4 regions of the Pseudomaricurvus sp. ABR4_320 genome follow, and region 1 is predicted to be linked to each of the others. Evidence: predicted binding sites of a transcription regulator. Region 1 holds the regulator's gene; each other region holds the start of a gene.
The links. Region 1 encodes sigma-54, which starts transcription at its own class of promoters, with help from an activator protein. Its sites were predicted from a motif close to TGGCACANNNNTTGCNNT; they were not measured.
Positions count from the first base shown of each region.

Region 2: a site for sigma-54 is predicted at 5,486-5,503, ahead of ACXAFR_RS14485 (TorF family putative porin). Genes of this name have one in related genera too.
Region 3: a site for sigma-54 is predicted at 1,495-1,512, ahead of ACXAFR_RS21900 (HesB/IscA family protein). Genes of this name have one in related genera too.
Region 4: a site for sigma-54 is predicted at 948-965, ahead of ACXAFR_RS19655 (phenol hydroxylase subunit). Genes of this name have one in related genera too.

Region 1 covers NZ_JBSWVF010000019.1:61,064-68,549, reverse strand. The annotation lists gene ACXAFR_RS23750 (HPr family phosphocarrier protein) at 1-26, opposite strand, end outside; gene rapZ (RNase adapter RapZ) at 41-916, opposite strand; gene ACXAFR_RS23740 (PTS sugar transporter subunit IIA) at 1,077-1,529, opposite strand; gene hpf (ribosome hibernation-promoting factor, HPF/YfiA family) at 1,533-1,826, opposite strand; gene ACXAFR_RS23730 (RNA polymerase factor sigma-54) at 1,935-3,461, opposite strand; gene lptB (LPS export ABC transporter ATP-binding protein) at 3,691-4,416, opposite strand; gene lptA (lipopolysaccharide transport periplasmic protein LptA) at 4,425-5,000, opposite strand; gene lptC (LPS export ABC transporter periplasmic protein LptC) at 4,978-5,589, opposite strand; gene kdsC (3-deoxy-manno-octulosonate-8-phosphatase KdsC) at 5,637-6,170, opposite strand; gene ACXAFR_RS23705 (KpsF/GutQ family sugar-phosphate isomerase) at 6,191-7,177, opposite strand.
Region 2 covers NZ_JBSWVF010000006.1:234,899-242,384, forward strand. The annotation lists gene ACXAFR_RS14460 (ATP-binding protein) at 1-389, shown strand, start outside; gene ACXAFR_RS14465 (hypothetical protein) at 425-1,093, opposite strand; gene rep (DNA helicase Rep) at 1,131-3,140, opposite strand; gene ACXAFR_RS14475 (YifB family Mg chelatase-like AAA ATPase) at 3,364-4,887, opposite strand; gene ACXAFR_RS14480 (accessory factor UbiK family protein) at 5,022-5,267, opposite strand; gene ACXAFR_RS14485 (TorF family putative porin) at 5,596-6,261, shown strand; gene glnK (P-II family nitrogen regulator) at 6,356-6,694, shown strand; gene ACXAFR_RS14495 (ammonium transporter) at 6,727-7,486, shown strand, end outside.
Region 3 covers NZ_JBSWVF010000015.1:37,042-44,527, reverse strand. The annotation lists gene ACXAFR_RS21920 ((2Fe-2S) ferredoxin domain-containing protein) at 1-65, shown strand, start outside; gene ACXAFR_RS21915 (hypothetical protein) at 87-473, shown strand; gene ACXAFR_RS21910 (hypothetical protein) at 492-962, shown strand; gene ACXAFR_RS21905 (nitrogen fixation protein NifZ) at 1,091-1,363, opposite strand; gene ACXAFR_RS21900 (HesB/IscA family protein) at 1,631-1,954, shown strand; gene nifU (Fe-S cluster assembly protein NifU) at 2,033-2,947, shown strand; gene nifS (cysteine desulfurase NifS) at 2,950-4,158, shown strand; gene nifV (homocitrate synthase) at 4,486-5,685, shown strand; gene cysE (serine O-acetyltransferase) at 5,700-6,563, shown strand; gene ACXAFR_RS21875 (hypothetical protein) at 6,589-7,122, shown strand; gene nifW (nitrogenase-stabilizing/protective protein NifW) at 7,178-7,486, shown strand, end outside.
Region 4 covers NZ_JBSWVF010000011.1:74,127-81,612, reverse strand. The annotation lists gene ACXAFR_RS19660 (sigma 54-interacting transcriptional regulator) at 1-650, opposite strand, end outside; gene ACXAFR_RS19655 (phenol hydroxylase subunit) at 1,008-1,328, shown strand; gene ACXAFR_RS19650 (aromatic/alkene monooxygenase hydroxylase subunit beta) at 1,359-2,351, shown strand; gene ACXAFR_RS19645 (MmoB/DmpM family protein) at 2,348-2,617, shown strand; gene ACXAFR_RS19640 (aromatic/alkene/methane monooxygenase hydroxylase/oxygenase subunit alpha) at 2,631-4,175, shown strand; gene ACXAFR_RS19635 (phenol hydroxylase subunit P4) at 4,190-4,549, shown strand; gene ACXAFR_RS19630 (2Fe-2S iron-sulfur cluster-binding protein) at 4,565-5,623, shown strand; gene ACXAFR_RS19625 (hypothetical protein) at 5,744-6,766, opposite strand; gene ACXAFR_RS19620 (dioxygenase family protein) at 7,125-7,486, opposite strand, start outside.

The DNA of each region.
Region 1 (7,486 bases):
ATGATCGTGACCGTTTTTTTCAGCATGAAGTCCTCGTCGTTTAGCGGTGGCCGCCTGTCTGAGCCCTCTCCAGTTCCCGGTGGCGGAATTGTGTGTTCGAATACGAATGGCGAAAATGGTTGTGCAGCTGTTCACATACGTATACGGAGCGGTGGTGGCCTCCTGTACAGCCGATAGCGACGGTAAAATAGCTGCGGTTGTCGGCGTCAAATGCAGGGAGCCAGCGGTCTAGGTAGTGGATGATATCATTAACCATTGCTGATACCTGCTCGCTCTTTCGCAGGAAATCGATGACAGGGGGCTGTTGGCCTGTAAAACCACGCAGTTCTGTGTGCCAGTAAGGGTTGGGTAGACAGCGAACGTCAAATACCAAGTCAACATCGACAGGAATGCCATTTTTGAATCCGAAGGAAACAAATTCCAATGCCATGCCTGGCGCATCATTCGCCACAATTCTCTGCTTGATTAGGTCGCGCAGTTGGTGAAGTGTTAATGCTGTGGTGTCCAGTGTGAGGTCTGCGCAATAGGCGATGGGTTCCAGAAAGTCCTTCTCTTTGGCGATCGCCTCGCGCAGATCTGTGGCTAAGTCACTGAGCGGATGACGGCGCCGTGTTTCGCTATACCGCTGAATTAGTTTTTCGTCACTGGCATCGAGAAATAAAACTTCGCACCTGAGTCCTGGAATCTTTGCCTGCGAAAATATTTCCGGGAACTTTTGTAAGTCTTGGAGGCTGTTGCGTGCGTCAATGCTAACAGCTAACTTTTGATTGTGTGGATGCCCCTGCAGTTGGCTGGCTAACGCGGGTAACAGGGACGCAGGCAGATTGTCGATGCAATTAAATCCTGCGTCTTCTAAAACGTGTAGTGCAGTACTCTTGCCGGAACCGGAACGCCCGCTAATCACCACCAGACGCATAGTTGCCTCCCGCTGCTGAAAGGATGTTCTTTTAGTTTACCTTGAAAACCCGGGCTCATCACGGCGCAATGGATAAGAATCTCACGGCGGTGTAATTTGTTTCAGGTTCAGATGCTCGCTTATGCGTAGACCTACGTGATCGCCTGGAAAATGGACTGATTTAATCCAGGCTGATAGCGGCTGAGTAGAGGGTTTCGCAATCGGGTGCGGCGCGCAGTGAGTTTAGATAACCATTGTCGTTCAGTCGCTCAACTAGGCTGGCAAGTGTTTGCAAGTGAGCATCGTGGGCCTCATCGGGTACCAGAAGAGCGAAAACCAGATCAACGGGTTTTTCGTCGATGGCATCAAAGTCGATACCTTTTTCCAGGTGCAGCAAGGCACCAACCGTATTGGAACAGGTTTTCACCCGACAGTGCGGGATGGCAATACCATTACCAATACCTGTAGACCCCAGCCTTTCGCGAGCTGTCATGCTGGTGAAAATGTCGTCAGCACTGAGATCGGGAAGATCTTCAGCGATAAGTTCCGACAGAATCTGCAGGGTGCGTTTTTTACTAAGAGACTCAACACCGCAGGCACAGCGGTGTTGAGTGAGAATGTTTTTAAGCTGCATATCTCAACGATGATGATTTTTCAGCTTCTCTTTATGCTTTAACAGTTGCCGATCCAGTTTGTCAGCCAGCATATCGATCGCCGCGTATAAGTCCTCTGATTCGCAATCGGCATAGAAGTCTTTTCCACTCACGTGGACAGACGCCTCTGCCTTCTGGCGTAGTTTATCAACAGACAGGATCACATTGGTACTGGTTATTCGATCATGATGACGTTCGAGTCGATCCAGCTTGTTGGTTACATAGTCTTTTATCGCTGGAGTAAGATCGATGTGATGTCCACTTATGTTGATTTGCATAGATTGCTCCTCTTTTGTGTGTAGACCAGCGCTGTTGGCTGGTGGAGAAGTCGGTTGGTGCTGGACTTCTCTGCATTCAGACCCAAAACAGGGTCTTGAAAATCGATGTTATAGGAGTCTTTTACGTTCATTTGATGGCGGAATGTTGAGAGATTCGCGATATTTGGCGATAGTGCGTCGGGCAACCTGAATACCCTGGTCCGCCAGTAGACTTGTAATTTTGCTGTCACTCAGTGGTTTTTGCGGATTTTCTGCAGCGATGAGTTTCTTGATAATGGCGCGAATAGCCGTTGAAGAGCACTCACCGCCGGATTCCGTACTGACGTGGCTGGAGAAGAAGTACTTGAGTTCGAAAATGCCCTGAGGGGTATGCATATATTTTTGCGTTGTCACCCTGGAAATTGTGGATTCGTGCATGCCGACAACTTCTGCGACATCGTGCAGTACCAGAGGTTTCATCGCTTCTGCCCCATGATCAAGAAACGCACGCTGTTTTTCGACAATACAGGTGGCTACTTTGAGTAGGGTTTCGTTACGACTCTGAAGACTTTTCAAAAACCAGCGGGCTTCCTGCAAATTGTCGCGTAAAAAATTATTGTCCGTGCTGCTGTCGGCGCGTTTCACCATGGCAGCGTAGGTGTCGTTAATTCTAATTTTAGGCGCAATTTCAGGATTAAGGTTAACCGTCCAGCGATCATTTTGTTTGGTGACGAAAACATCGGGTACGACATATTCGGTTTCACCGATGTTAATTTGATCTCCAGGCCTCGGGTTCAGGCTCTGGATCAGCAGGATTGCATCCCGCAATTGAAATTCTTTAAGTTTGGTCTTGCGCATCAACTGCTTGTAATCCCGGTTGCCCAGTAGCGCCAAATGTTCTTTTACGATGAGCTTAGCATCTTTGAGGGCGGGGCAGTCAGGCAGTTGATTGAGCTGTATCAACAGGCAGTCACTCAGGTCTTGGCCGGCAACGCCTGGGGGGTCGAATTGCTGAATTCGATGTAAAACGGCCACGACTTCGTCGAGTTCGAGCTCCTCCAGTTCAGATTCCAGCCCCTGGAAAATTTCATCGACTGTAATGCTGAGAATTCCGTTGTCTTGAACGGCGTCAATGATGGCCATGGCAATGATCTGATCTCGATCGGACATGGGGGTCAGATTCAGCTGCCAGTTCAAATGCTGTTGGAGACTTTCGTCTGTTCCGCGACGGGACTCAAAATCACTGTCTTCCTGCTCGGGAGAGGCGAGGCCGGTACCGGTAGGACCAGCTTGGTAGACATCGTCCCAGCTGGTGTCGACGGGCAGATCTTCAGGTATGGATTCGTTCCAGTCGCCTTCTGCGTTGGCGGTATCTGTCTCGTTTTCGTTGTAGTTGGTCGTCTCTTCAGCACTGGAAGCCTCAGAGTTTGAGGTTTCTGTCGAACTGTTTTTATCGTCGCCGTCTTTGCTGTTTTGCTCCTGTCCACCGCTGTCGACGTCTTCGTCGGATATTTCCAGCATCGGGTTGGAGTCGAGAGCTTCCTGGATTTCTGCCTGAAGATCGAGAGTGGATAGCTGCAACAACCGGATTGCCTGTTGCAGTTGAGGGGTCATGGTCAGCTGTTGACCAAGTTTAAGCTGTAACGATTGTTTCATATCTACGTCGATTACCGATACCGCCGCAGTGAGAGACCGCGATGCGGAATTTGAAATACCGTGTGGCCGCAAGAGAAAACCGGCTGAGCAACAAGCCGAGCGAGTTTCTGAGCTTTAAATCAAGAGTAACCGAGTTGAAACATTTTGACAAGCAAGAAATATGCCTGTTTTTTGGCGCTTGAAAATATTAATTTGGGGAGAAGTGTGGCGGGGTTTTCAGCTCTGGTTACTATAGTCTGAATTGATGACCGAGGTAAACTTCTTTAACAGTCTCATTGGCCAGAACGCTGGCAGAATCGCCTTCGGCAATGATGTTGCCTTCACTAACGATATAAGCGTGTTCGCAGATATCCAGCGTTTCTCTCACGTTGTGGTCGGTAATTAATACGCCGATCCCGCGCTTTTTCAAGTGCTGAATAATATGTTTGATATCGCTTACCGAAATGGGGTCGACTCCGGCGAAGGGTTCGTCCAGCAGGATAAATTGTGGATCTGTCGCCAGTGCGCGGGCGATTTCGACTCGTCGGCGCTCACCGCCGGAAAGTGCCATACCCGGGCTCGAGGCAATGTGGGTAATATGAAATTCGTTGAGAAGTTGATCGAGCTTTTCCTGCTGTTGCTGGCGCTTGAGGTCTTTACGGGTTTGCAGTATCGCGAGAATGTTATCGGTGACGCTCAGTTTGCGGAAGACAGAGGCTTCCTGCGGCAGATAGCCGATCCCCGCGCGGGCCCGACCATGCATGGATAGGGGCGTTATGTCTTTCTCGTTGATAATGATCTTGCCGTGATCGGCATTAATTAACCCGGCAATCATATAAAAGCAGGTTGTTTTGCCAGCGCCATTGGGGCCGAGAAGTCCAACGATCTGGCCGCTGTTGACTTCGAGGCTGACGTCGCGAACGACGGCACGCTTGCGGTAACTTTTGGCGAGGTGAAGTGCGTTTAATTTTGCCATGAAATCTGTCAGTTGCTGGTTTCGTCGGATGTGGTTGGTGTGGCTTGTTTGGGGGGGATTACCATGCGAATGCGGTCGCCCGAGGTCTGAGTCGATTCTGCGTCGCGTGAGTCTGCACGCAATACCTCTGTCTTAAGGTCGTATCGAATGACTTTTCCGGTGAGCAATGAGCCGTCACTCTGTTCGACGGAGGCGCTTTCTGAAATGCGCAATTTCTCTTCGCTAAGAAAATACTCGATGGTTTTTCCCTTTGCGGTTATTAGCCCTTTATCTTCTGCAGGCTGCTGTTGATACTGAGCCAGATCGCCGGTTGCTGTCACTTTTTCGACGTCCTGGCCGTTGCTCTTTATGACAACCTTATCGGCCAAAATCTGTAGCGTTCCCTGGGTCATGGTCACGTCGCCAGAATAGGTCGTGATGCCGTTGCGTTCGTCGCGCTCAGCGGCATCCGATTCAATATGAATCGGTTGGCTGCTGTCGCTTTCCAGAGCTAGGCTTGGCGGAGAAAAGGGGAGCAACAGCGCAATGGTGCAGAGCGCAGGAGCAGAGCGTCGCATTCCCTTAAGGGGTGGTCTGAACTTCATGGATTCCTCTAACGGTATTCAAAAGCCGAAGTACATCTTGCTGCAGGTACGCTTCCATGCCGACAGCTGTGGTGCGGTTGCCGGGAGATTGAATATCGACCGCTGCATCGGTCTTAGCGATTTGAGGGGTGGGTAAAACGGTCATGCGTGGACTGTGTAACTCGCTGACACCCCCGTCGGCTAAATTTTTCCACAAGTGTACCTGGCCAGACAGATTGATTTGTTCATTGTTTTTGGTGGATTCACCGGTATCTGCGGTCAAGTGCCAAGGCGGTTGGTCCTGGCTGTAAAGGGTCAGGTCTGGGGTTTGAAATACGATTAGCGTTTCGCCGGGGCGAGGGCTGGAAGCGGCATCATAATGGTCAATTTGCTGCGCAATTAAGAGGCTGTGCAGTCGGCCGGATTCATCGAAACGGCGGCTTGTCGCGTCCTCCAAAATTGCGTCAGGGAATGCCTCAAGTTGCTTTTCCGTCGGTTGATCTGTCGTAAACAAAGACTCAGGAGGCGAGTCCCACAGCAACACAAATAGCGCTGCTAGCAAAAAGACTAGCAGTGGGAAAAAAAACTTTGGCAGGTGGCGGATGTTCACAATGAGTTTGGCATGCTCGATGGTTTAGCGGATTTTGTTATCTGCGCTCATAAATATTTAGCCAGGGCTGAGTCGTAGCTTCCCTGAGCGATCATAATCAGATCACAGGCTTCTCGAACGGCGCCCTGGCCGCCTGCGCGATGGCTCTGCCATTGGCTGTGTTGGACCAGTGCCGGGAGTGCGTCAGCGACCGTCATGCCGAGCCCCACTCGTTTGATAACGGCAAGGTCTGGATAGTCGTCTCCCATGTACGCGATTTCCTGCATCTCACAAGGGTGCTCCGTCAGAATTTCGTTGAGTGCCGTTAATTTATCTTCGCGACCCTGAACAAGAACTGAAATGTTCAAATCGCTGGCGCGCCGTTCGACAAGTTGACTGGTTCTGCCGGTGATGATGCCGACTTTGACTCCTGACTTCTGCAGCATTTTAATGCCATGCCCATCCAGGGTGTTAAAGGCTTTTAACTCTGAGCCATCGTTGCCGAAGTATAGTCTGCCGTCGGTGAGGACACCGTCGACGTCCAGCAACAGCATTTTAATCGGCTTTGCCAGCTGCAAAACGTCTTTGGGAAATTGATACATAGGGGCTATCTGCTCTTTCTTTAAATGACGCCGGCGCGCAATATGTCATGCATATGGACAACACCAACGGTCTGATGGTCGTCATTTTTGACAATTAATGCGGTAATCTTTCGCTCTTCCATGATGCCCAGAGCCTCAGCTGCCAACATGTTGGCGCTAACCGTCTTGGGATTGGCAGACATTACCTCGGCCATTGTGGCGCTACCGAGGTCAATGCCCTGGTCTATACTGCGACGCAAGTCACCGTCGGTAAATACCCCGAGCAGGCGATTGTTTGTGTCCACAATCGTTGTCATTCCGAAACCCTTTTCCGTCATTTCAAGCAGCGCTTTGGACAGGGGAGCGTTTTCTTCTACTCGCGGAACTTCGCCATCTTTGTGCATGATATCTTCCACTTTTAGCAGAAGTTTACGACCCAATGCGCCTCCCGGGTGAGAAAAGGCAAAGTCTTCAGCGGTGAATCCGCGCGCCTCCAATAGCGCGATGGCGAGGGCGTCTCCCATCACGAGAGTGGCAGTGGTGCTGGTCGTTGGGGCCAGGTTAAGCGGGCAGGCTTCACTCGCCACGCTAATGTCCAGGTGAACATCTGCAGCACTGGCCAGTGCTGATTCGGATTTTCCAGCCATACTGATAAGAGGAATTCCCAAGCGTTTTAGCAGAGGCAACAAAGTGACGACTTCGGCCGACGTGCCAGAATAGGAAATTGCGATGACAACATCATCGCGGGTGATCATGCCGAGATCGCCGTGGCTGGCTTCCCCCGGATGCACGAAGAAAGCGGGTGTACCTGTGCTAGCCAGCGTGGCGGCGATTTTGCTGCCGATGTGCCCGGACTTTCCCATGCCCGTAACGATGACTCTGCCTTCGCACTGGAGAATCAGCTGACAGGCTTTGACAAAAGCTTCATCAATGCGCTCTGACAGGGCGGCGACAGATGTCGCTTCCAGATCGATGGTTCTCTGAGCTGAAGCAATCAGCTGTTTCGCGTCCAGTAGTGGCGTTTTCATATGTTGATAACCGTGTCTTAAGCTTGGGCGTTAGAGGCCGGATAATGTGGCTTGGTTCGGATAAAAAATGACGAATTTGGGCGCGTAAGTGTTGTAGATATACCTGTTTCGCGGTCAATGATACAATTACGCGCTTTTATGCGGACACGTAGCCATGCGCCGTCGTGTTCACCTCAGGTTCATGGTCGCGCGTATAACGTGCATTTATCTGCGTCTGAAAGCGACGCTGGAATGATCCGTTGCGGCGGAAATTATGTAATGACATCAGCACTTTGTCCATTTCCGAAGACCGGGGTAAGCGAACCAATA
Region 2 (7,486 bases), on a different contig from region 1:
TTCAAGGCCTTATTGATGATCGAGAAGCGCGGGCACCGGGTGGCGAGCGAACGGTCATAGGCAGTGAGTTTCCGTTGACTCAAGACGCAAACCGAATTGAGGCCCCTCGAGGTATTAAAACGTCGGAAGTGGTCGCTGAGCTCGTCAAGCTCATGGATGAAATCAGCACGGCTTTGGCGCAGGACAGTTGGGAAAGTGTGGCACAAAGCGCACATAAACTTTTAGGCACAGCAAGGCTATTCTGTCGGGGGCCAATGTTGGAAATTGTGTCAGCCATCGATCGGGCTGCGAAGGATCAAGATGCATCCACATTGCATGAGGGATTGGAGTCCCTACCGGGCATTATGGACTTTCTGTTAAGTCGAGAAGCGGTTGCTGCCAGGCAATAGCACGCTGGCAGCAGAGTCACCGAAGAGATGTAAGGCTATTCGAGTGGCTTGTCGACGGAGTTGAGTGGAATATCGTCCATACTTTTGCGAAAGTGCAGGTTGTCTTCTGTATTAAAAACCGATTTATCAATATCCACTTCCATGTACTTTACTCCCATTGCCAGCAATCCAGCGGGGGCACCTTTTACGGTCATCTTTAAGGATGCAGTTTCTCCCGGTTTTAACGTTTTTGGCTGGGGAGAAATATCGACGACTGGGTAGGTCTCGTCGCGACTGTCGGAGACCTGAATCAAATTAAAATGGCCAAGCTTTAAATCAACGGGCGCTTTAGCATGTTGGGAGACAGCGATCTCCAGTTTGAAATGTGTTTGAGCTTGGTAGCGAGTGCTTTTATTAAGCTTCTCTTTGTAATATTCCATAGATGATTCGCCAAGGCGTACATCCAGAGAGCTGGTGCGTATCTGTTCTGGTTTAACCTCTGGGGCGTTGCCATCGTATTCCCAAGAGCCGTCTTCTTTCAGACGTACGCGGCTGCCATCTTCCAGGGTGACAAATTTATCCTTGCTTTTATACTCCCAGGTGCCGTCTTCCTTGAGAATGATCTCGCGGCCGTCGTCAGCGACGCCGGCTTGTTGAGCTAGTGCATTTGTCGCAAGCAGGGTGGTGGCAATTAGAGCGGAGGTGGTTACGATGATCTTTTTCAAAATAATATCCTGATACGGGTATGTCGTTGGCGTCGTCTCAAAGGCTGTTTAACAGGCTGTCTAGAGTTTGTCGACCCCGGTCTTGATTGACCTGCGGACTGTCGGAACCGAAGCCTTCCCGCTCAACATCTTCCGCTGGCAGTTCTTCGAGGAAGCGGCTGGGAGTGGTTTCCATGATTTCACCATATTGTTTGCGTTTGTTGGCCAGCGTCATGTGTAGCACTTTCTTGGCACGAGTGATGCCCACATATGTTAGGCGCCGCTCTTCTTCAATATTGCCTTCTTCAATGCTGGTTCGATGGGGAAGCAATTCCTCTTCCATTCCGATCATAAAGACATAGGGGAATTCAAGTCCCTTTGCGGCGTGCAGCGTCATCATTTGTACCTGATCCAGATCGTCCTCTTCTTCGGATTGACGTTCCAGTAGGTCTCTCAACATCAATTTGCTGAGGGCCCCGGCAAGCTTGTCTTCATCGTCCTCGTCACTTTTTTCCATGGTTGTCTGGATCGAGGTTAATAAGTACTCGATGTTTTCCCAACGTTTCTCTGCCATACGAACGCTGGAAGAGTTTTGCTCCAGCCAACCGCGGTAATCCATTTCATCCAGCATTTCTCGCACTGCCGCTAACGGTGTAGCTGATCGGCAGTGCTCGGAAACCTTCTCGATCCATCCGGCAAATTGTCGTAAGCGCACTAAGTTTTTTTCTGGTATACGGCTTTGCAGACCGAGCTCATCACAGGCGGGCAACATGGATATACCTCGGTCGGAGGCGTATTGACCCAGGGTTTGGAGCGTCGAAGTGCCAATCTGTCGACGAGGCGTATTGACCACTCGCAGAAATGCGTTGTCATCTTCTGGGTTAACCAACAAGCGCAGGTAAGCGATGAGATCTTTGACTTCGGTTTTGCCGAAAAAGGACGAACCTCCGTTGATGCTGTAGGGAATCTGCATTTGCTGCAGCTTGAGTTCAACCAGCCTGGATTGAAAATTACCTCGATAGAGAATGGCAAACTCTTTAAATCGGGCTGAGCGACTGTGGTGCTGAGAGAAAATCTCGGTGGCGACGCGTTCCGCTTCTGCATCTTCGTTGGCACAGCGAATCACTTTAATAGGCTCGCCGAGGCCCATGTCACTCCAGAGTGCCTTATCGAAAACGTGGGGATTGTTGGCAATCAGATGGTTGGCGCATTTGAGTACCCTGGCTGTCGAGCGATAGTTCTGTTCGAGCTTGATCACGTTCAGATTTGGGAAATCATTTTGCAACAGCGCCATATTTTCAGGCTGTGCACCACGCCAGGCGTAGATGGACTGGTCATCATCGCCCACCACGGTGAGCCCCGCGCGTCCGCCAACGATCGTGCGCACGAGTTCGTACTGGCTGGAGTTGGTATCTTGGTACTCATCAACAAGCAGGTAACGGATTTTCTTTTGCCAGCGCTCCAGAACGTCTCTGTTGTCCCTCAAGAGTACGACCGGCATAAGAATCAGGTCGTCAAAATCGACCGCATTGTAAGCTCTGAGCGCCGTATCATAATGCTCGTACAATCTCGCAATACTGGCTTCACCCTCGCTCGCTGCGCGACTTAAGGCTGCGGCGGGAAGCAACATATCGTTTTTCCAGCGTGAGATCTGATGCTGGGCGATATCGAGGAGATCGCCATCGGCATCACCGTCGCGCAGCATCAGCTCTTTCATGAGGCTGCGGCTGTCCTCCGCATCGAAGATGGAAAAGCCGTCTTTCAAAGGTAAGTTTTTCAGCTCCTTACGCAGCAGATTCAGGCCTAAATTGTGGAAGGTTGAAACGATCAGGCCGCGGCTGTTTTTACCTTTGACCAATTGCCCAACACGCTCTTTCATCTCGCGCGCAGCTTTGTTGGTGAAGGTCACCGCGGCAATATGCTTGGCCGGCATGTCGCAGGATTCGATGAGATAGGCAATTTTGCGGGTGATCACGCTGGTTTTGCCGCTGCCGGCGCCCGCCAATACCAGGCAGGGTCCGTCAATATAATGCACCGCCTCGTGTTGGCGATTATTGAGCTTGGCCATGAGTCATTCGGAGTTGTGAAGGTGTGGTGTAAAGGCAACCACACGGGAATATCAATGTGCTTTTAGTCCCGGGAGGATGGCGAAGCAATGACAAGTCGCTGAATCTCTGTCCGCAGACCCTAATGTAGTTCACATTCTGCGCGGGGGAAAATGATTGCAAAAGCCATCGAGTAAGTCGAGTCTTGTATTTTCTGGAAAAGCATTCCCGTGGTTAATTTAGCTCTCAGGAGTTGCGGCGGTCCAGGCGTCGATAGCCAATGGCTTCCAGCAAATGATTCTTCTGTAAATCTTCAGACTCGGTCAGATCTGCGATGGAGCGAGCCACCTTAATGATTTTGTGCAGCGCGCGTGCTGATAGGCCCAGTCTCGAAACCGCCTGCTCTAAGAGTTGTTGATGCGGTCTGATGAGTGGGCAGATTTCTTCAAGTTCGGCGCTGGAAAGTTGTGCGTTGAGTTTTCCCTGGCGTTGTAATTGTCTGTTTCTAGATACTGCGACGCGCTCTCGAATGTCAGCAGAGTGTTCTCCGTCAGGTGCTTTGAACAGGTCGCCGCTGGGTAATGGCGGAACAGGCACTTGAATATCGATACGATCCACGATCGGCCCGGAGAGACGTTGCCGGTAGCGCTGTATTTGGTCTGGTGTACAGCGACAAGGATTATCATTGGCCGAGGCGCCGGCCCCTAGATAGCCGCAGGGGCAAGGGTTCATGGCGGCAATTAACTGGAAGCGGGCTGGGAACTCGACTTGAAGGTTCGCGCGGGACAGGCGTACGACACCGGATTCCAAGGGTTGGCGTAATCCTTCCAGGGTGGCGCGACTGAATTCCGGCAACTCATCGAGAAACAACACACCATTATGTGCCAATGAAATTTCACCAGGTTTGGGATAACTGCCTCCTCCCACGAGTGATACGGCAGATGCACTATGATGGGGCGAAATATAGGGGCGCCCAGGATAGCCTGTGATGGAATGGTGACTGTGGATGGATCGCAGCGCGGCGACTTCTATCGCCTCTGCCGGTGTTAAAGGCGGAAGTAAGCTGGTTACTCGGCTCGCGAGCATGGATTTGCCGGTTCCTGGGGGGCCGTAAAGGAGCGCGTGATGGCCCCCCGCTGCGGCAATTTCCAGCGCGCGCTTCGCTTGTTGTTGCCCTCTGACATCACGCATATCAGAGCTATCTACTGGAATGGCCAAAGGAATCGGCTGCGAAACAACCATATGCTCCAGAGGCTCTGTGGGGTTGGCGATCTGCTGGCATAAGCTGAGTAACGAGTTCGCCGGTATCAATTTTATGTCCGGGGCTAGACACGCTTCATCGATGTTTTCTGAGGGGCATACCAAACGCCGTTCGGCAGTGCTGCACGCGAGAGCGGCTGGTAGCACACCGTTAACACTTCGCAATTCGCCAGATAGAGACAGCTCTCCCAGGAATTCAACCTGCTGCAAATGTTCAGTAGGAAGTTGTCCTGACGCGGCGAGAATGCCCAGGGCAATGGCAAGATCGAATTGGGTTCCCGTTTTGGGAAGGTCCGCTGGCGCGAGGTTAATGGTTATTCTTCGTGCAGGAAATTCGTAGCCGCTACTTAATAGTGCACTGCGGACCCTTTCTTTGCTCTCTTTGACCGCAGTCTCGGCCATTCCCACGATATTCAGCGCGGGCAAGCCGTTGGTTAAGTGAACCTCTACGGTGACGAGAGGAGCGTCGATACCAATATTGGCTCTGGTATAGAGCTTTGCCAGCGCCATCACAAATCCCTTTAAACGTCAGTTACAGAGCATTGGGAGCATAGGGCTCTTGACGTCAGATGTCGCCTGCAGGACGGTATGAAAAGCCAGTACTGATGCCTTCTTGTCAGAAGATTCGGTAAAAAGCGTGGTGTTTATTCTGCTTTTGAACCGCTATTTGTTTCCAGTGCTCGGACCTGTTTTTCCAGAGCTTCAAGAGCCATTCGCGTGCGCTTTAGTACCGCAGCCTGAGCATCAAATTCTTCTCGAGTTACCAGATTAAGATCCCGCAATCGTGCTTCGAGCAGTGCCTTGAGCTGCGCTTCCGGAATGGCGGGAAATTTGTCTGCGGTCAGTGATTTTAAGTCGCTGGCCAGTTTGTTAATTAGAGTGTCAATCATGGTGTTTTTCTCAATCTCCCTGTATTTGGATATTCTGATGAAAGGCACCGGAAAATTGTGTTAAAAAAGCTTGTTTGCATCATATTGGTGCGCATTTTAGCGGGCTCGCCAATTTTCGGTGCTAGGATGGTGCAATGTCGTAATATTCATTTTAACTCAGTGGTGCAAACTAGTGCATTTTAGCGCTAAGTTATTGATTTATTTGTGTTAGAAAATTATGGCAAGCAACCTGCTAAGGTGTCCGAACGAAAAATTACACTAAAAGCGTCGAGTTAACATCGGCCATATATTCTAAATCCACATGGACTATGAGTTGAGAGGAAAACCCATGAAAAAAATGACCCAATTGGCCTCAGCAGTTGCCCTGGCTTCCGGAATGATTATTGCGGCGCCATCGGTAATGGCCGAAGTGTCAGCGTCTGCCGCTGTAGCTAGCACCTACTTGTGGCGTGGTTATGATCTTGGCAGTGGTACACCCGCCGTTTCTGGAGATATCACCGTCAGTGAAGGTGGTGCCTATGGGGGTATTTGGGGATCCTCTGGCGATTCTTTAGCCGGTACTGAATATGATCTCTATGCGGGTTATGGCATGGAAATGGGGGGCGTCACAGTTGATTTGAGTGTTTGGAATTATGTTTATCCAACGGGTGGAGAGACAGATTTCTTTGAATTCTCAGAAGTTATTCTGACTGTGGGCGCAGGCCCGATCAGCTTTTCTTACTACGACAACGTCGCCGGTGGTAGCGGTTACGAATATTATTCACTGAGTGGCGAGATGGGTTCATTCTCCGCCACTCTAGGCATGCATGACTATAGCGACGATGGTGGTGATCCGGTGCACTTGGACATCAGCTATGCCTATAACGATAACCTTGCGTTTACATTAAGCCAATTTATCGTCGATCAAGATGAGCCAAATGCATTGCGAGAGGACGGTGATGGTAACGACGATTTAAAATTCGTTGTTTCTTACAGTCTGCCAATTGATATGTAAAACACGTGCTGCCCAGAGCAGTGAATAAGAGCCCGGAGCCATCCTTCGGGCTTTTTTCTCAGGGCCACACATTTAACCTCGAAGGAGTAATCCGATGAAACTGGTAACAGCAATTATTAAACCCTTTATGTTGGACGCGGTTCGCGAAAGCCTGTCTGAAATCGGAGTTCAGGGAATCACTGTCACAGAAGTTAAAGGCTTTGGTCGGCAGAAAGGACATACCGAACTCTATCGGGGGGCTGAATACGTGGTTGATTTTCTGCCCAAAACCAAGCTGGAAGTCGCTGTCAGTGATGACCAGGTTGATTCTGTCGTCGAAGCAATCAGTAAGGCTGCGCACAGCGGCAAAATTGGAGACGGAAAGATTTTCGTTTCTGCGTTGGAACAGGTCGTCCGCATTAGAACCGGTGAAACCGGCGAAGACGCTCTGTAAAAAATTTAAAGATCCTCCTGGAGAAACAAGCAATGGAAAATTCTATTTTCGAATTGCAGTACGCATTGGACACATTTTATTTCTTGGTGTCCGGCGCACTGGTTATGTGGATGGCGGCTGGCTTTGCCATGCTGGAATCTGGTCTCGTCCGCGCGAAAAACACGACTGAAATTCTGACCAAAAACGTCACTCTTTACGCTGTCGCCTGTACGATGTATCTGGTGTGTGGCTACGCCATCATGTACGGCGGTGACTTGTTCCTAAGTGGTATTGTTGCTGATGGTGTTGCTGGCGCTGAAGAGCCTGCAACTTACGCACCTTCCGCTGACTTTTATTTCCAGGTGGTCTTTGTTGCGACAGCCATGTCTATTGTCTCTGGCGCCGTCGCTGAAAGAATGAAGCTTTGGGCATTTTTGGCTTTCGCTGTTGTCATGACGGGCTTTATTTATCCAATGGAAGGCTCCTGGACTTGGGGCGGCAATTCTGTATTCGGTATGTATACCTTGGGCGATCTTGGCTTTTCTGACTTCGCGGGTTCTGGCATTGTGCATATGGCGGGTGCGGCTGCGGCGCTGGCTGGCGTGTTGTTACTTGGACCTCGTAAAGGCAAATACGGCCCGAATGGAGAAGTTATCGCTATTCCTGGTGCCAATCTGCCTCTGGCGACTTTAGGTGCTTTCATTCTGTGGATGGGCTGGTTCGGCTTTAACGGTGGTTCTGTTTTGGCAACTGCCAGTGTAGAAAGCGCCAACAGTGTTGCGATTGTATTTCTGAATACCAATGCTGCAGCGG
Region 3 (7,486 bases), on a different contig from region 1:
TTGATGAGCATTTGATCAGCGGAACGCCAGTTTCCGAGAAAGTGGCCTCTGCCGAAGTTTGGTAAATGACTGTTTGAGGGTAACACATGGGTAGCGATAACCAAGAGGTCAAGATCTCGGAGCAACTTGCCTCTGCCAATGATCTTTTTGCTGAGACAAAATCCGCGATGAAGGCCTCACTCGCCGCTATAAATTTATCGGAGGAAGCAGATCGGTTACCTGATTTTCTTCTCGCCACCCATGTGTTGCAACAGGATCCCTTTGATGGCAGTCACACGATACAGGGAGAGTGGCGAAATGAGCGAGGCAAAAAGCTCGGAGAATTTCAATTGCGATCGGATGCTAGCCTTTATGTCGAAATAGATATTATTGCGCCCAATCCAAAAAATACTCGTTGGTTTGTCGAAGCTGTCACCGCGTGGGGTAGAAGCGGAAACGTGAAAGCGGAATTACGCATGCTAGAAGCCGTTTAACCACAAAAACAGTGAGTCATGTCCTCTTCAGAAAACACGGTTTCTAGCTCATTCGGCAAGAAAGCATTCGTTGTGTTCCATATACATCCTGTGAGTGCACGTTTGAGATTTTTGTGTCGCGATAACCGCCACGTGGTATTACCGAATCCTCTTCCAAAGCTTGCAGAGATGATAGAGATTGATCATCCACTGGAAGACGATTCCAAGGCGACCAACATCAAGGCCCATCCGGCTGCTGGACTTGGCACATTTTGTCACCTTGTCGACCTGGATCCTTCATTGCTTCAAATTCTGCCAGGGTATTCGTGTCAGCTAGATATACCTGGTGGCCCCTTATCCATTATTCCTGTTCAGTCGGTTGGCGAAGAACCTCTCAAACCGCCGGATAGATTTGATTGGATAGAGCTCCCCGACTGCTTTCGGTTGCGCGAAATTGAGAGAGTCATCTTGAATTCGATCTATCAGCGTTTACTGGGAACAGAAGAATAGTTGAACGATCAGGTGACTGCCGTGTCGCCTATGAAACAATTGTCCAATTTCCCGTTAAAATGATGACGTTTCGAATCTTCCACTAGCCTGAATCGATACCCGCTTAATAGCAGGTATCGTGAATGACGTCAGTGTATGTCTCCATCCGGGATAATTTCTATATCGTCTGGCCAGCACCCAATGGGCGGGCCGAGCTCTGCGGGATTATCAGGGGACTCAAATTTAACCAGGAAGACTTCCTGGGATTCATTGTCCTCCAGGTGTCCCTGTTCAATAACGACTCCCCGTGTTCCGGAAGCGACCAATAACCCATTGTCCTCAACGCCCGGAAAACTGCCGTCGTTCCAGATGTCATGCGTAGCCAGTATGGTGTCACCCGGCTTTAGGGGGTAGTTCTTCATAACAATTCTCCAGTTTCTATTTGTCAGTAATGCGACAAAGGGCTGTTGTAAGTAATTCTTGGAACATCCCAGTGAGTTATTTTCTTGTCTTATATCAAGCAAAAACAAGATGTTACGGGCCATAAAATCACTGGTATAGGCATTGCAACCCTCCCTCTGTGTGACCGGTGATCAACAACTTACGTTGATTCACCTGAGAACTTTTGAATGTTGCGTCAACAGAGTTCGATTAAGAACTTGCAAACAGTTTGCCAGACGGAGTCAATCATGATCACCCTAACTGATAGCGCTATTAATGCCGTAAATCGATTTATCTCGCAAAGCGGAAAATCTGTTGCGGGTTTAAGAATTCGTGTAGCTGATGGAGGGTGTTCTGGTCTCCAGTATGCCTTGCGTCTTGAAGAGGCGGTCGGTGAAAACGACATTATTCAGGAGATCAAAGGATTGACCATGTTGATCGATGAAGAAAGCCAGTCTGTATTGGACGGCGTCACCGTTGATTTTATCGACAGTATGGAAGGCAGTGGTTTTAAGTTTGAAAACCCGAACGCCAAAAACGCCTGTGGTTGTGGAAAGTCATTTTCCGCATAACCGCTTCACGTGTGTTATGGAAAAGCAACGAAAACTCTCAATTAAGTGATTACGTGATCAGCCCTGGAGGTGAAAGCGATGTGGGATTATTCAGAAAAGGTACAAGAACATTTTTTTGATCCAAGAAATGCGGGCGCGGTTGCTGATGCTAATGCGACGGGAGACGTCGGTTCGATCAGCTGTGGGGATGCCCTCCGTTTAACGCTAAAAGTAAATCCTGAAACGGAAGTCATTGAAGACGCCGGGTTTCAAACCTTTGGATGCGGATCAGCAATTGCGTCCTCTTCTGCCTTAACCGAAATCATCAAAGGTATGACGTTGGATGACGCTCTACAGGTATCTAATCAGGATATTGCGGATTATCTCGATGGGTTGCCACCGGAAAAAATGCATTGCTCTGTCATGGGACGTGAAGCGCTGCAAGCTGCTGTCGCTGACTATCGTGGTGAAGAATGGAAAGACGATCACGAAGAAGGTGCATTAGTCTGTAAATGTTTCGCGATCGACGCTGTCATGATCGAAGACACCATTCGCGCGAACAGCCTCACCACGGTTGAAGAGGTGACTAATTACACCAAAGCTGGTGGTGGATGTTCTTCCTGTCATGAAGGTATCGAGAATATTTTGACCAAAGTTATGGCGGAGCAGGGCGCTACATTTGCTCCGGCTGGTGTTGGTGCCCCAGCTGCTGAGCCAGCTCCGGTTGCCAAGCCTGCAGCGGCCAGTAAAGCCAGTGGAATGCTGAAGAAAATTCGTATTATTGAAACGGTTCTCGAAGGTGTTCGACCCGCGTTACAAGCAGACGGTGGTGATGTAGAGCTGGTCGATGTCGATGGTAAAACCATCTACGTACATCTTACGGGCGCCTGCAGTGGTTGCCAGATGGCTGCGATGACTCTGGGTGGTATTCAGCAAAAGCTGATTGAAGAGCTGGGCGAGTTTGTCAAAGTGCTGCCTGATACAGAAATGCCTGTTGCTTTAGAAGGAGCTTAGTCATGGACGATATCTACCTTGATAACAACGCGACAACGATGGTTGATCCGGCGGTTGTCGACGTTATGTTGCCTTTTTTTACCGAACAGTTTGGTAATCCTTCTTCACTGCATCGCTTTGGAAACAAGGTCGGGCAGGCAGTAAAGCAAGCGCGTAAACAGGTGCAGCGCTTACTAGGTGCAGAATTTGATTCTGAAATAATTTTTACGTCTTGTGGTTCAGAGTCTGACTCTACAGCCATTCTTTCGGCGCTGAAAGCACAGCCTGAGCGCAAGGAGATCATAACAACGGTTGTCGAGCACCCTGCAGTATTGAATCTCTGCGAGTATTTGGAGACCGAAGGCTACACCGTTCATAAATTGAAAGTCGATAGCAAAGGTCGATTGGACCTGGATGAATATAAATCACTGTTGTCGGATAAAGTGGCAGTCGTCAGTATCATGTGGGCCAACAACGAAACAGGAACCATCTTTCCTGTCGAGGAAATGGCCGATCTAGCCCAAGAAGCCGGCGTCATGTTCCATACAGATGCGGTTCAGGCCGTAGGTAAGATTCCAATCGATTTGGAGAACAGCAATATTCATATGCTGTCGTTATCTGGGCATAAGCTCCATGCGCCGAAAGGTGTCGGTGTGCTCTATCTCAAACGCGGCACACGTTTTCGTCCTCTCTTACGAGGTGGACATCAAGAGCGTGGGCGCCGTGCGGGCACAGAAAATGTTTCCAGTGTCATCGGCCTCGGAAAAGCCTGCGAACTTGCAGCTGCCCATATGGAAGAAGAAAACACTGTGGTCAAAGCCATGCGTGATCGGCTTCAAGAAGGCATTCTCGCTGCAGTACCTAACTGCTTTGCAACGGGCGATGTTGAAAATCGCCTGCCTAACACGGCGAGTATCGCTTTCGAATATATCGAGGGCGAAGCCATTCTGCTCTTGTTAAACAAAGTCGGTATAGCGGCATCCAGTGGCTCTGCCTGTACTTCTGGCTCTCTCGAGCCGTCTCACGTCATGATGGCGATGGGTATTCCCTATACTGCAGCTCATGGCACGGTGCGTTTTTCTTTTTCTCGCTATAACACGATGGAAGAAGTCGAGAGAGTCATCGCTGAGGTTCCTGGGATCGTTGCTAAATTGCGTAAATTATCGCCTTACTGGGATGAAAACGGACCTAAGGAAAATCCAGAAGAATCCTTTGCTCCCGTTTATGCCTAATATTTCACGTTCACTTCCTTTATTGGGGGTTTTCCTGGCGTGTCTCTGACACGCCTTTTTTTTTGCGCTAAAAAATCTCCCGTAACCCTTGGCAAAATTGTCGATGAATCGCTTCCGGTAATATCTTCGATGTGTCGATAAATCCCCTTGTTGCAAATCAGACAATCACTGTCTAGGCCGTGTGGTATGTCGTATTAAATGTGGGGTGCGACTTGTTAAGTTATTGAAAATAAATATAAAAATATATGGAACAAGGGTTGCAGTTCTATTCGATACACGGAGTGATTGCAGCCAGGATGGCAGAACTTTCGCAGAGGAGAGTGGCGTGTGAGCAATATAATCATTGATGATACGACGTTGCGAGATGGAGAGCAGAGCGCAGGTGTCGCTTTCACCGCCGAAGAAAAAATTTCCATTGCAAGCATGCTGTCAAACATGGGCGTACCAGAGTTAGAGATTGGTATTCCTGCGATGGGAGAAGAAGAGCAGGAAGTCATGCGGGCAATATCCAGCCTGCAGCTGAAAGCTCAATTGGTGGCTTGGTGCAGAATGACGATGGCCGACATAGATGCTGCAGCAAAAACCCATGTGCAAATCATTGACCTGTCTATTCCCGTATCCGATCAGCAAATTCGTTTCAAACTGAACAGCGAGCGATCGCTTGTCATCAAGCGTATGCAAGAACTGATTCCCGTAGCTCTAGAGCGTGGCTTCAGAGTTTGTGTTGGGTGTGAAGATGCGTCACGAGCGGATGAGGCATTTCTGGTTCAAGTTGCGGCGGTTGCGCAACAAATGGGCGCAGAGAGAATTCGTTTCGCAGACACGCTGGGAATGTTGGATCCCTTCGCAACCCATCGCAAGATTTCAGCGCTACGTGCGAGCACAGATCTCGATATAGAAATGCACGCTCACGACGACTACGGCTTAGCAACGGCCAACACCTTGGCGGCTGTCAGCGCGGGAGCGACGCACATTAATACCACCGTGAACGGTCTTGGCGAGCGTGCCGGGAATGCGCCTCTAGAAGAATTGGTGTTAAGTCTAAAGCATCTCCATGGCGTTGAAACCGGCGTTGACACTCTGGCCATTCCTGCCATATCAGCTTTTGTCGGTCAGGCCTCTGGTCGTCCAGTATCCTGGCAAAAAAGCATTGTTGGTGAGGGCGTATTTCAGCATGAGGCCGGTATTCATGTGGATGGGCTGATGAAAGATCGACGCAATTATCAGTTTTTAAATCCGCAGGAACTGGGGCGTGAACATATTTTTGTCTTGGGTAAGCACTCAGGCAGTCATCAATTGGAAACCTGCTATCACGCATTAGGCATTCCGGTTGAAAAATGGCAATTGGGCCCGCTGCTTAGCAACGTGAGACGTTACGCCACAGATTATAAGCGCAGCCCCGATGCCGCGATTTTGGAGAAGTTTTACAGCGAGCTGTCTGACGTGACAGCAACCGGTGCCAATGACAACGCCTTCCATAAGTCTGCGACGACGGAAGAATCGGCGCCAGCCTCGACAACAATCTAACGATAGGTGCGTTTATGACCGGCTTAGCTGCAGTTGCAGAACATCAGGAAAAACGACAATCCATCTGGGATTTTTGGAAAGAAGACATCCGCTGTGTTTTCGAGCGGGACCCCGCAGCGAGAACGTTGTTTGAAGTGGCGACAACCTATCCGGGAATTCAAGCCGTTGCAATTCACCGGGTCAGCCATTCTCTTTGGCAGAGAGGCTGGCGGTACCTGCCTAGACTGTTGTCGTTCTTCGGACGAGTCTTCACCAATGTCGATATTCACCCAGGAGCCAGTATTGGACGTCGTTTTTTCATCGATCATGGTGCCTGCGTCGTTATTGGTGAGACGGCGATTGTCGGTGATGACGTCACCTTGTATCACGGTGTTACGCTGGGTGGCACCAGCTGGAATAAAGGGCGACGTCATCCAGAGTTGGGAAACGGTGTCATGGTCGGCTCGGGCGCCAAAATTCTCGGCGCGATTCGAGTTGGCAATAACGTTCGAGTCGGTGCCAACTCTGTTGTCGTTGAAGAAGTACCTGACGACTGCACCGTAATAGGGATTCCTGGAAAAGTCGTCGTATCAGCCAAGCAATCCCGCCGCACCCGCGATGGGATCAATCTCGATCACCATTTGATACCCGATCCCGTTGGCAAGGCAATCGAGTGTTTACTGTCGCGTATGGATACCCTCGAACAGCGGCTGTCTCGTCAGGGTGTTGTCGAATCGGACTATCAAGCTACCCGATTTAACGATTGTGATGTCGACAATGAAATTTGTGAGAAGGATTGTGCCGGAGGAGCCGGAACATCGTTAGCTGACAAGGCAAAGGCCAGGCGAACCAGCGACGAGAAACACTACTCGGTGCCCGTAGCGGCTGGTCAAAATTAACCTGTTTGGATAGGGGGGATTAGCGGTGGATTTGCAGGATTTTAGCGGCGATAAGATGTACTTCGACGAGTCGCTGCCGGACAAAGTGACTGAATTGATCGATGAGGCAGCCGATTTGTACGGCGAAGGTGATGCGGAAAGCCCCTTGTTGAAAGCGTTCTTTTTGGCTCCGGAAAGCCTGTCAGTGCTTGTTGCATTGTATCGATTTCATTATTACCAGCATCGCTATAGTGACGCACTTCACTGTGCAGATCTGGCCATGGCGCGGGTGGCAAAAGAGCTGAAATTTCCCACCTCCTGGCGCGCCCTGACCATGGAGCAAATTGGTTACGGCGTCATGCAATCAATGACCTTGGTTCGTTTTTATCTGCTCGCACTTAAAGGTGCAGGATATTTAAATCTGCGCTTGGATCGAATTGATGACGGTATGGAAATGCTGCAGAAAGTTGTCGATTTGGATTCTGAGGATCGCCTTGGCGCGCGCTTGTTACTGGACACCGTGGCTGGCTACAAGCGGCGTAAAGATGCAAACTTTGGTTTGTTGACCTTAGTTGCCTGAGAACAAGATTTACCCCGATGCATTAACCCCAACGATGAAAACGGAAGGTGACAACATGAGTGATGACCTGTCTTTGCTGGAAGAACTGGAAGAATTAAGCTCTGCTGAAGATTTTCTGGATTTTTTTGAGATCGAATATGACGCGAAAGTGGTCTTCGTTAATCGCCTTCATATCATGCAGCGGTTTCATGACTACTTGAAGCAAAGTGATGAAGCTCTGCCGGAAGACAATGACGATGCTATGCGGGAAATCTATAAACAACTGTTGACTCGAGCGTATCAAGATTTTGTTGAGTCCGATGCAGTTACCGAAAAAGTCTTTAAAGTTTTCAAAATGCATGAGCCTCAAACGGTTTTTGTTCCG
Region 4 (7,486 bases), on a different contig from region 1:
TGCGACTGCAAATCATAAAGCTCGTTGACGATGGGTTCAGCCGTAAAGTAACGGCGAAAAGATTCCAGATTTTCCCACTCTTCAGCGGGCTTGCCGACAATCACACAACGCTCATCGCCGCAACCTCGACAGCTGACTTCCTGGTAGATGATCTCGCGCCCCATAAATGATGACGTAAAAGCGCAGGCATAACCCAATAGCGACCAACAACAGGGCTCATCCATCTGCCCCAACTCCGTGTGGCAAATATCCACCTCAAAAGAATCAATCCACTCGAACTCACCGTAAAAATCTCCAGAGCCCACATCAAATGCCAATTCCAACGGAACTACCTTCACCATGCCTTTGAGGGAATGCAATTGTGGCCCCGCAAGGAAGCACTCGATCTGGCTACATTCGGGGCGGAGTTTTCTGGCGAGCTCTGAATCCCGCAACCCAGTTTGATATCCGAGACGAAGAAAGAAACCTTTTGCACGCTCGATACCGAGACTGTTTACCAGTTCTCGTCGAAAAGCGCCTAACGCGGACAGCTGCATTAACAAAACGCGCTGCTCATCAAACCAGATTTTCCCTTCGCAACTTTGAAAACGAATTTGCGCAGTTAAATCCTTGATGACGTTCTGGTTCATTTGAGATTGTGCAACAGACATAGATCACTCCCCTTCCCCGAAACGATAACGGGGAAGTGTCGGTGTTATTGTTTTAATGGTCGGAATAAAACAACCTTTGCCGAGAAAAAGCAACCTTTGAAAATGACGCTAGAAGGCCACATAGACGAATGTGACCATTTGAGCAGACGCTCCTGAAGATTGATCAAATGGTTAGATAAACCGCCTCTAAACCCTAGCACTTCGCCTTTAAACCTTCTTAAACCAAACCGAAAAAATAGCGATTTTATATCTATTTTTCAATAATTTATAAAATATCCTACGCAGCCTTGCGTGAACTGGCACAAGGGTTGCGAAAGGCTAGGTAAATCCATAAACACAACAACAAGGGTCTATCTCATGAGTGAACATAGCTCACAACCTAGCCATTCATTTGGCACAACAGCCTGTCCTAATCGTACCGATATTCAATCGGCACCGAATCCCCAAAAAGCAACTTTGTCATGCTTTGTTCGCATCCGGGCTGGTTTAGATCCTCGTTTTGTCGAATTTGATTTTGCCATCGGAGATCCAGATCTGTTTGTTGAACTCATCATGCCGACCGATGCTTTTGATCAGTTTTGTTATCAAAACAACGTTGAGTTTATCGATCAGGAAACCGCGCAACATATTGATCACCAGCAAACCCGCTGGCGCTACAGCGACCTTGCCACGCTTTAGGCCAACCTCAAAAACATAACGAGAACCTCTATGACCATAGAAATAAAAACCGATTCGGTCGATCCAATTCGCCACACATACAGCAACATTCAGCGGCGCTTTGGCGATAAGCCTGCCAGTCGCTACCAAGAAGCCAGTTTCGATGTCGAGGCTAAAACCAACTTCCACTACCGACCACTTTGGGACGAACAATACGCACTGAATGATCCTACCCGTACGGCGATCACTATGGCGGACTGGTACGCCATAACCGATCCGCGGCAGTTCTATTACAGCAGTTACGTCAATGGTCGAGCCAAAATGCAGGAAGCGGCAGAGTCAAGTTTTTCCTTTTGCGACAAGCGTCAAAGCCTCGCGCAATTGGATGAGGAAACTCAAGACATTTTATGTCGTTTTTTGCTGCCCTTTCGTCATACCAACCTTGCCGCAAACATGAACAACAGCGCCATCGCCGGGGATGCCGTTGCGACCACCGTCACCCAAGCGCACATTTTCCAAGCCATGGATCACTTGGGCATCGGACAGTATCTCTCTCGTATTGGTTTGCTCATTGATGGCAATTCGGCAACGTCTTTAGAGACGGCTAAGCAATTTTGGATGGATGATCCCTGCTGGCAGCCGCTGCGACAGCTTACTGAAGACACCTTGGTAATCAAAGATTGGTTCGAACTGACACTGGTACAAAACCTGTTGCTGGATAAGATGCTATTCCCATTTTGCTATCAGCTATTGGACGACTGGTTACAAAATAGAGATATCAGCCTGCTGACCGAATTCATGCGGGATTGGAATAAAGATACGACCCGTTGGATTACTGCAGTCGTAAAAACCGCCGCCAGCGAATCAACCGCGAATCAACAACAGTTGATGCGGTGGGTCGAACACTGGCAGCCGCGAATCCTTAAAGCGCTCACGCCGCTCGCAGAAGCTACCGTAGGTGTGGCGAAACTCGGCACGCTGGAAAGCGATATGCAGTCACTGCTTAAGAAATCCGGATTGCAGCCCATGGAGAAAGCCGCATGAGCCAGCCAGTATTTATCGCGTTACAAGACAACGACAATGCTCGTTATATCGCGAATGCCATCATGGCAGACAATCCCAACGCGAGCATTGATCATCAACCCGCCATGATTCGCATCCAGGCAGAAAAACAACTGGTCATCAACCACGCCACCATCGAAGAACTCTCAGGCCAGGAATGGGATGTCCAGGCAATGTTGCTCGATGTTATCAGTATCGGCGGCAATGTCGAAGAAGACGAAGATCAGTTTGTACTGCGTTGGAACTAAGAGGAATAACAAAATGCGCACAGCCAAAAAACTCAACATGAAACAGAAGTATCACGCACTCACCCGCAGCATGGAGTGGGAGCCCAGCTATCAGGATAAAAAAGATATTTTTCCCCAGGAAGATTTTGAAGGTATCAAAATCGTTGACTGGGACAAATGGGAAGACCCATTTCGCTTGACCATGGATGCCTATTGGAAATATCAGTCGGAAAAAGAGAAAAAGCTCTACGCGATCTTTGACGCCTTTGCCCAAAACAACGGACATCAAAATGTCTCCGACCCTCGCTATATCAATGCTCTCAAGCTCTTTCTAACCGGCGTTTCACCGCTTGAATACGCCGCCTTTCAGGGTTACGCCCGTGTCGGCCGACAATTCAGCGGAGCCGGAGCACGCATTGCCTGTCAAATGCAATCCATTGATGAACTGCGCCATGTGCAAACGCAATTGCACGCAATGAGTCACTACAACAAGCACTTTAATGGCCTACACGATTTTGCCCATATGCATGATCGCGTTTGGTTTTTATCCGTACCCAAATCCTTTTTTGACGACGCCAGAACCGCCGGCCCCTTTGAGTTTTTAACAGCGATTTCGTTTTCTTTCGAGTATGTACTCACAAATCTGTTGTTTGTCCCATTTATGTCTGGCGCCGCCTATAATGGCGATATGGCAACGGTGACCTTTGGCTTCAGTGCACAATCCGACGAAGCCCGACATATGACGCTGGGCTTGGAAATCATCAAATTTCTGCTGGAGCAGCACGAAGACAATGTCCCCATCGTGCAGCAGTGGATCGACAAATGGTTTTGGCGGGGATTTCGACTGCTGAGCCTGGTCGGCATGATGATGGACTATATGCTGCCGAATAAAGTTATGTCTTGGGCGGAAGCCTGGGAAATGTACTACGAGAAAAATGGCGGAGCTCTGTTTCAGGATCTGGCACGTTACGGTATTCGTCCACCCCGCTACGAAGCCGAGGCCAATGCTGCCAAAGAGCACATTAGCCACCAGATCTGGTCAACGTTTTATCAGTACGGTCACGCCACCAATTTCCACACCTGGACGCCAACCGCGAAAGAACAGGCTTGGTTAGCAGAGAAATACCCAAACACCTTTGAGCGCTACTATCGTCCGAGATTCGACTACTGGGAAGAGCAGCAAAAAGCTGGCAACCGATTTTATAACAACACACTGCCGCAATTGTGTCAGGTATGTCAGATCCCGACTCTATTTACGGAAACCAATGACCCTACCCACCTCAGCCTGAGATCACGGCATTACAAAAATGAGCACTATCATTTTTGTTCAGATGGCTGTCGAGATATTTTCGATTACGAGCCAGAGAAATATATTCAGGCATGGCTCCCTGTGCATCAGATTTTTCAGGGAAATTGTGGCGGTCCAGACCTGCCCGGAATTGTCTCTGACTACTACCACATCAAAATGGGCGCAGACAATCTGGATTTTGAAGGATCACAAGATCAAGCACGCTGGCAACAACTTAAAGGCGATTCACCGGTGCCGGAATCCGACAGTTCTCTGGCTAAAGCGGGTTGAGGGAGGACAAAAACATGTCAGTAAATGCACGTTACACCTACACCGCAGAGTCTAAAGACTGTATTGATCACTATCATGGCCAACAACTGATCTACTTATACTGGCCAGATCACCTACTCTTTTGCGCGCCCTTCACACTTCTGGTCGACCCGAACCTGACGTTTGAGCAACTCTGGCAGGATCACCTGACCCCGGCGCTCGCCCCTCACCCAGATGCCGGTAAAGTGGTGCTATCTAAGGTTCAATGGCAACTCAACGGCGAGCGATTCATTCCAGACAGCGCTTCAACCTTGTCGTCCAACGGCATTAACCATAAAGCTCTGCTGACAATGACCACGCCCGCACTCGTGGGCATGGCGCAAGCCGCATTTTAAAGAAGGGCTATCACCATGACTTACACACTGACGGTAGAGCCAACCGGTGATCAAATCGACGTCGACGAAGGACAGAGCATTCTGCAGGCGGCGTTACGGCAAGGGGTATGGTTACCCTTTGCCTGCGGCCACGGCACCTGTGCCACATGTAAAATACAAGTGCTGGAGGGCGACGTTGACATCGGCGACGCCTCCCCCTTTGCCCTAATGGACGTCGAACGCGATGAAGGCAAGGTGCTGGCCTGCTGTGCAACACTGCAAAGCGATGCCACCATCGAAGCAGATATCGATGTAGATGATGATTTTCTGGGCTACCCCGTCGATGACTATCAGGCGGAGGTTGTCCAGATTACCTCCCTATCCCCCACCATCATTGGCATTGAACTGCAATTGGATCGTGACATGGCCTTTCAAGCCGGGCAGTACGTCAATCTGACGCTTCCTGGTGTCGATGGCAGTCGTGCGTTTTCCATTGCCTCACCGCCATCGAAGAGCCGCACCGTCGAACTCCATGTTCGCAGAGTGCCCGGTGGCGCCGGCACTGGCTATCTGCATGAGCAATTACAGGTCGGTGACGTACTTCCGCTGTCTGGCCCCTACGGACAGTTTTTTGTACGCCAGTCGCAACCAGGCGATATCATCTTCATCGCGGGCGGATCTGGGTTATCCAGCCCACAATCCATGATTCTCGATCTATTGGAACAGGGGGACAGCCGTCGAATTACCCTTTTTCAAGGCGCTCGCAACCTTAGCGAACTCTATAATGCCGAGCTGTTTACCAATCTCTCACGAGAATTCGAACAGTTTTCTTACTTACCGGCGCTCAGCGAACCCGAAGACTCCGACACCTGGGAGGGTTTCCGTGGTTTTGTCCATGTAGCCTTGCAGGAGCACTTTCAAGGTCGCTTCTCTGGCTGCAAAGCCTACCTATGTGGACCGCCACCGATGATCGATGCCACCATCACCACGCTGATGCAAGGCCGATTATTTGAACAGGATATCTTTTTTGAAAAATTTGTGACCGCCGCAGATGGCGCAGATGAGCAACGCTCAGCTCTGTTTCGGAAGATTTAAATCCTGAAAGTCACCTGCGGAGCACGATTATAAGTTACGGCAACCCCATGATTCTTTCGTGGGGTATGCAAAACAAATTTAAAGCCTGAAGACAGGGGAAAGCCTAAATAAATTTTCAGCCTATTTTGCCATCAATGCCGTCAGTCGGTAGGCTTTATACGTCTCAATACTGGGATCTGTAATAAGCCACCATGGGTAGTATTGATAATGTGGACCAATTTTTAGATGAGCATCCGCCGCAGATTTCAAATCCTTCATCATATGGAACGCGACGACAAACGAATTCAACGCCGAATAGTAGCCGGATTTTTCCGCATAGTTGGCCGAAGGCGAGATGTCACCCAGTTCCGTATAGGCCTTCTTAATTTCTCTCTGAACGTCGGGCTGGTCGAAGTAATTCTTTCTATCGACGCCGTCCAACTGCCGCATGGCTTCAAAATGAGCATCAACAATCAAACCTTTTAAGGGTCCTTTGGCAACTCTTCCCGCGGAGCTGCGTGCAAACTCGAACATCTCTTTCGAGGAGCCCAACCATTTTTCAGTGAGCAATAATTGCATACTCGAATGAATAACATAGTTGTTCGGAGACTGCTGGCAGGCGTCCTCATAGCGTTTAAAAGCACCGGATTTGTCGCTTTGCCCTTTGGCGACTTTTATCAAGGAGTCATAAACCCCCAAAAGAGTATTGTCCAATTCGTTCGCCTTGATAAGCTCAGTCTTTGCCAATGCGAGATATTTATAAAAGCCGTCGACTTGTTCTTGTGATAATTTATTCGCATAGGCACCACTACGCGCTTCCCATGCTTTGCCAACCAGATAATTCCCATACACATATCGCGCTCTAGCGCTATCAGGGCAGGCTTTTGCATAATCTTCGTAGTACGGCAGAGCTCTGTTTTTTTCGATCAGCTCTTTGAGGGTGTCTTCATTGGCGTTATCAACAAGACGTATAAAATTATCAGGCTGCTTTTCATTGGCTGCGCGAAGAATATCTTTTACAGCAGTAGAGGTCGTATCCTGCCCCACCACCTTCATTTGACTCTTAAACTTGCGACGCTGAAAGAACGAAAAAATATCTTTAATCGTTGAATAGTAAGACCAGATAATAATACCGACAATAACAGCGGCAATCACATAACCCATAACAGCTCATCCAAAACGGTTAATTCACGAGAACACATTGGCTCTCAAAAAACGACTTTTCCTTGCAACTTTACGACGGACAAATCTTTCAGCCAGCATCGATTAATGCCCAGCTGGATTTTACCTACACGATTGAAATCAAGCGGCAAAGCGGATCGTCTCACAATCGCATTCAAAAGTGGACGATAGGAATTGGTCGTCAAGCTGATATGAGTACTATAGAAAAGGCGGTTTACTGAATTATTCTGAATTTGGAGACCCAATTCAGGCCTCCGCTGAGATAAGATAAGCCCAAAGAGACTATGGGCAATGGTATGGCTTTTAACTGCAGGGCCTTAACACAAAACGATATTGATTGTCAGACAATTTGAATCGCTTTATATGCCAACATAGAGCCATCCCACTGCTGCTCTACAACGAACATATAGTCCTCGTAATCTGAGCCGAATACAGTGTCGGTGCCATTGGTGGTATCGCGATCTTCGCCTGTGTAGTCGGAATGACCTGTGTAGATTTCATTGCACAGATCATCATCGAAACAGAATTGAGAAACCAGTCGCTGACTGCCATCTACCACAACGCGAAAATGGATGTGCGTTGTGCGGCTGGGATACCAGCCAGGAAAGCAGCCTTTAAAGTAGACATTGCCACTGTCATCCGTGGTTTGAACGCCTCGAAACCACTTGGCAGCAAGCGCGTCGGAGTCGTTGCCCGTGCAAA